Linked DNA regions of Formosa sp. Hel1_33_131. The protein of the gene in region 2 binds, or shares a complex with, the protein of the main gene of each other region. Links are inferred from orthologs where the notes say so. Each region holds a gene or a part of one and is shown on either strand. Other genes may lie near its edges.

The links. The genes of interacting proteins can lie anywhere in the genome.
Region 1: the proteins of FORMB_RS02530 (region 2) and pabB are in contact, whole or in part, in a solved structure (PDB 8RP0), measured with the Escherichia coli proteins. The link is inferred for Formosa sp. Hel1_33_131 from one-to-one orthologs.

What each region holds. Positions count from the first base shown.
Region 1 is NZ_CP017260.1:124,678-127,533, reverse strand. It holds pabB (aminodeoxychorismate synthase component I), read left to right. Parts: upstream 1-711; coding sequence 712-2,001; downstream 2,002-2,856. Other genes in the region: tilS (tRNA lysidine(34) synthetase TilS), read left to right, coding at 2,018-2,856; FORMB_RS00605 (DEAD/DEAH box helicase), read right to left, coding at 1-618. UniProt on the Escherichia coli protein: Part of a heterodimeric complex that catalyzes the two-step biosynthesis of 4-amino-4-deoxychorismate (ADC), a precursor of p-aminobenzoate (PABA) and tetrahydrofolate.
Region 2 is NZ_CP017260.1:594,183-597,253, reverse strand. Bases 108-2,906 are described here. They hold FORMB_RS02530 (anthranilate synthase component II), read right to left. Parts: upstream 1,891-2,906; coding sequence 1,324-1,890; downstream 108-1,323. Other genes in these bases: FORMB_RS02525 (anthranilate synthase component I family protein), read right to left, coding at 1,894-2,906; trpD (anthranilate phosphoribosyltransferase), read right to left, coding at 328-1,314; trpC (indole-3-glycerol phosphate synthase TrpC), read right to left, coding at 108-328. Outside these bases: more of trpC, read right to left, coding at 1-107; more of FORMB_RS02525, read right to left, coding at 2,907-3,071. UniProt on the Escherichia coli protein: Part of a heterodimeric complex that catalyzes the two-step biosynthesis of 4-amino-4-deoxychorismate (ADC), a precursor of p-aminobenzoate (PABA) and tetrahydrofolate.

The sequences.
Region 1 (2,856 bases), 470 kb from region 2 along the record:
GACTGAAATACGCTCCGGATTGATGAAAAAATCGGTAATCAAAGCATCCACATCTGTGGTCATCGTTGCCGAAAACATAATATTCTGACGGCGTTCTGGTAGCAAGTCAAAAATGTTAATCAATTGGTGTCTAAACCCTAAATCGAGCATGACATCCACTTCATCAATCACCAGTTTTTGTATGCTTTTAAGTTGTAGTACCCGACTCAATGCCAAGTCATACAAGCGTCCAGGAGTGGCCACAAGAATGTCAATTCCGGCTGCTATTTGTTGTTTTTGAGTGTTGATATTGGTGCCGCCATAAACGCCCAAAACACGGTTATTCGTATAAACGTTTAGATCCGTTAAGGAGTCTACCACCTGGACTACAAGTTCACGTGTAGGTACTAAAATCAAAACACGTGGGTTCTCTTGAGTCGAATAGGTGAGGTTTCTCACCAAAGGCAAGGAGTAAGCCAATGTTTTTCCCGTTCCCGTTTGAGCAATTCCAACCACATCTTTTCCTGCACAGATGACACTGAAAGCCGCCTCCTGAATGGGAGTGGGTTCAATAAATCCTAAATCCTGAAGCGCATTGCTTAAGGGAGTGGTTAATTTAAAGTCTTCGAAAGATAACATTGGAACTAATTTTGTGGCAAAGGTAAGGTATTCTTGTAAAGTGACGATTTATTATTTAGAACTGATTAACTTTGTATTGAAAATAAACAATCATTGCGAGACCATAAAGAAATTACACTCCGTTCGGTAGAAGGATTTAAAACTCAGTTATTAGCTTGGGCTCAACAATTTGAAGACATTGTTTGGCTAGATTCTAACCAGTCCTTACAACCCCATAGCAGCTATGATTGTATCTTAGCGGTAGATGCTTTTACAGGCATTCAGACCGATTCTGACAATGGTTTTAAAAAATTAAAAGAATACCAATCCATCACCAACGATTGGATTTTCGGATATCTTTCATATGATTTAAAAAATGATACCGAACCTCTAAAGTCTCAAAATTTTGATGGGCTCGATTTCCCAGACCTTTGTTTTTTTCAACCTAAAAAATTATTTTTATTTAAAGACAATACATTAACAATTAAGTATTTAAATTATGTTTCTGGTGAGGTGGATACCGATTTAGAATCGATTGAAACGTTTTCATTACAAAACGATCCATCCCATACAAATGACATTCAAATTGAATCTCGTATTTCAAAAAAATACTATATTAATAAGGTAAGTACACTATTGTCTCACATCCACAGAGGCGATGTTTATGAAGCTAATTTTTGTCAAGAATTTTATGCGCATGCAGATTTGAATCCTTTAGAAACGTATTTTAAATTGAATAAAATTGCAGAAGCACCCTTTGCAACCTTTCTTAAAAATGGAGATAAATTTTTATTATCCTCTTCCCCAGAACGGTATCTAAAAAAGGTGGGGCTAGACATTACCTCTCAGCCCATCAAAGGGACTACCAAGCGGTCTGAGCATGCAGAAGAAGATGCGAACTTAAAAACAACTTTAGAAAGCGACCCAAAAGAACGCAGTGAAAACATTATGATTGTTGATTTAGTACGGAATGACCTGTCTAAAATCGCTCAAAAAGGAACGGTCAACGTTTCGGAACTCTGTCAAATACATAGTTTTAAACAAGTTCACCACATGATTTCAACGGTTCAAGCAAAGGCATTGCCAACCATTTCTGCGGTGGATATTATTGCAGCCACATTCCCAATGGGTAGCATGACTGGGGCTCCAAAAATTTCAGCAATGAAAATTATAGAGGCGCTTGAAGACACCAAGAGGGGGCTTTATTCTGGTGCGGTTGGATACTTTACTCCTGAAGGAGATTTTGATTTTAATGTGGTGATTCGAAGTATCTTGTACAACGCTTCCAAGTCGTATATTTCATTTTCTGTTGGGAGTGCCATCACCTCAAAAAGTACTCCAGAAAAGGAGTATGACGAATGTCTTGTGAAAGCCAAAGCAATGCGTAGTGTTTTGGAGAATTAATTTGTAGTTTTGTCACATGTTAAAAGTCTTTCAACATCTTTTACAAAACCGATTTTCTTTTTTAAAAGAAGCTCCTTTGTTGCTCGCAGTTTCAGGGGGATTGGACAGTATGGTATTGACTGATTTATGTGTGAATTCAGGTTTAAATATTGCGTTGGCACATTGTAACTTTAAGTTAAGAGCTGATGAAAGTGATGCCGATGAACGCTTTATTAAAGACTTTTCAAAAACTCATAATTTAGAAGTTTTCACTACTCATTTTGATACTGAAGCGTTTGCACAGACTAGTAAGCAATCCATCCAAATGGCAGCACGTCAATTGCGCTATGAATGGTTTGATTCTCTGCAAAAGCAACATGAGTTTGAATATGTTTTAACCGCTCACCATGCCGATGATAATTTAGAAACCGTTCTCATCAACTTATCTCGTGGTACGGGATTGGAAGGACTGATGGGGATTCCTGAAATTAACGGGTCTGTAGTACGTCCATTGTTAGAATTATCGAGAGATCAGATTCATGATTTTGCAGTTCAAGAAAAGATTTCTTGGCGTGAGGATAGCTCAAATAAAAGCACAAAATATCTGCGTAATAATTTACGCCATACCATCATTCCACTTTTGAAAGACTTGAACCCTTCCTTTATTGAAAGTTTTCAAACCACTCAAAATCATTTGAAGGATACACAATCCATTTTGGAAGATTATATGTTAGAAATAGAGGACAAGGTGATTGAATCCATTGATGAAAATCAAATTGTCTATAATATAGACCAACTCCAATCCTTAAACAATCCTAAAGCGTATTTATACCAGTTGTTAAAAACGTATAATTTCTCCGATTGGTCACAAATCAC
Region 2 (3,071 bases):
AACTGGCTCTGGCGGTTAACAGGTCTTCTAAACTACCACCAAAATATTTCATATCTGTGAGTACCGACATCCCGCAAGCCCCTGCAAATTCATAGCCTTTTGCGACGTCTTGCACGTTCAAATTCTGATTGATGCAGTCCTTTGAGGGCGAACGGCGTTTGTGTTCTGTAATCAAGCCTGAAGTACTTTCTGACAATCGTGTACTAAGCGACGGGCAGTGGCGTTCAAACAACACCGATTGTTCCAGTTGTTTCAACGGAATCAGTTGTTTCCGAAGGCTAACCTCGGTGCGTTTATCTGCGACAATACGATCTAAAATACTGCTCATTAGAGGGCGATTAATTTTGTGAGACATTCATTTGCTTTTCCTGAATAAAGGGCTTCTTTGGCCAATTCATAACCGTCTTTATGGTTAATTTTTTTAGCGGTTGCGATCGCAAGACCGGCATTGGTACACACCACGTTATTTTGTGCTTCGCTGCCGTTTCCACTAATGATGGTTTTAAATATTTTTGAGGCCTCAGCCACTGTATTTCCACCAAAAATGGCTTCTTGAGTATTGTTTTTTAACCCTAAATCTTCTGCCGAAAAAAGCACCTCCGAATGATTGGATACAATTTTCACTGAATTTGTTAAGGAGATTTCATCATAGCCACCAAGGTCATGAACAATGCTGTAATTTTTGTCAGAATCCTGATAGAGATAATTGTATAAGCGCAGTAATTCCAAGCTAAAGACGCCTACCATTTGATTTTTTGGAAATGAAGGATTCACCATAGGGCCTAACATATTGAAAAATGTTTTGACTCCCAATTCGCGTCGGATGGGTGCGACGTTTTTCATAGCCGGGTGAAACAAGGGTGCGTGTAATACACAAATCCCTGTTGTGGCAATGGCGTGTTCTAAAAAGTCGGGATCGTTTGAAAATGTAACGCCTAAGGATTCTAAAACATTGGAAGATCCACAAGCCGAAGAGACCCCGTAATTTCCGTGTTTTGCGACGGGTACGCCAGCCGCTGCGGTCACAAATGAGGAGAGCGTTGAGATGTTAAAAGTGTCTTTTCCATCACCGCCAGTACCACACAAATCGATGGGGTTGTAAGCCGATAAATCCACAGGAATACACAATTCTAAGAGGGCATCTCTAAATCCTTTCAATTCTTCGAGGGTGACCGTTCGCATCATGTAAATGGTGAGAAAGGCCGCAATTTGACTTTGATTGTAATCGCCTTTGGAGATGTTGATCAAAATCTGCTTTGCTTCCTCAGCAGAAATCGTTTCGTGGTTAATGAGTCTGTTTAAAACGTGTTTCATTGGTGTCTGTTATGAATTAATCCAGTTTTCTAAAATTTGTTTTCCGGTGGGTGTGAGTACCGATTCGGGATGAAATTGAACGCCTTTCACATCATAAGCTCTATGTCTTAAAGACATGATTTGTCCATTTTTATCTACCGAAGTGGCTTCTAAAACTGCGGGTAAATTCGCGTCCACCACCCACGAATGGTAGCGTCCAACTTGAATCGTTTTGTCCATATTATTGAATAAAGGCTCGTCCTCCACACAAACAGTAATGTCGGTATGTACCCCGTGATAGACTTCTTCTAAATTTACAATGTGCCCGCCAAAAACTTCACCAATGGCTTGTTGACCCAAGCACACGCCCAAAATACTTTTACTGGGAGCATAGCGCTTAATGACCGCTTTTAGAAGTCCGGCTTCTTCTGGAATCCCTGGACCCGGCGACAGCACAATTTTATCGAAGTGTTGGATGTCTTCCAAATCGAATTTGTCATTCCGAAGTACCGTCACTTCACAGTCGAGGTCTTCGAGGTAATGGACTAAATTAAACGTAAAACTGTCGTAATTATCTATGACTAATATTTTTTTCATTCTCTAAATGGTTTCGGCGAGTTTAATCGCTTTGGTTAAGGCGCCTAATTTGTTATATACTTCTTGAAGTTCGTTTTCGGGACTCGATTTGGAAACAATTCCAGCACCGGCCTGCCAATGGAGTTGGTAGTTTTTACTTAAAAACGTTCGAATCATGATGGCATGGTTATAGTTTCCATCAAAATCCATAAACCCAATGGCACCGCCATAAAACGCACGGCTTGTTTTTTCGTAGGCTTCAATAAGCTCCATTGCTTTGTATTTGGGCGCACCACTCAAAGTGCCTGCCGGAAAGGTGTCGGCTACAATTTGCATTGTTGGCGTATTTTTTCGCACTTTACCCATGACCTTACTTACCAAATGAATGACGTGAGAAAAGAACTGTACTTCTCTGTATTTTTTAACTTCCACTTCGGTACAATGACGACTTAAATCGTTTCGTGCCAGATCGACTAACATGACGTGTTCGCTGTTTTCTTTTTTATCGGCGACGAGTTTTTTGGCCAATTCGGCATCTTTTAAATCATCGCCAGTCCGTGCAAACGTCCCTGCAATGGGATGAATTTCGGCGTTTTGATCTTTTACGACCAGTTGTGCTTCAGGAGAACTTCCAAAGATTTTAAATTTTCCATAATCAAAATAAAAGAGATAGGGCGAGGGGTTGATGCTTCGCAATGCTCTATAGACATTAAAGTCATCGCCTTTAAAATCTTGTTGGAATTTTTTCGACAATACGAGTTGGAATACATCGCCGCGGGCACAGTGTTTTTTGGCTAAATCGACATTGGACTTAAACTCCTCGTCGGTCAGGTTGGAACTGATGTTTCCTTTTGATTCAAAATCATAGGACGAAAAACTTTGCACGTTAATCAGATGGTGAATGGCATCGATATTGCTTTCAGACTCGTAGCAGTGCGCAAAAATATAGGCTTCATTTTTAAAATGATTAATCGCTATGATATTTTGATACACGGCGTAATACATCTCCGGAATTTCAATAGAATCGTCCTTTTTTGAGATGGTGATATCTTCAAAATATTTTACAGCATCGTAAGCTGTAAACCCAAACATCCCATTATTTATAAACTTAAAAGAGGTGTCTTTTTGAGTTTCAAATTGTTTTGTGAATGCATCGATTTCCATGGTCACTTTATCGGCAGGGACCGTTGTTGTTTCACTGC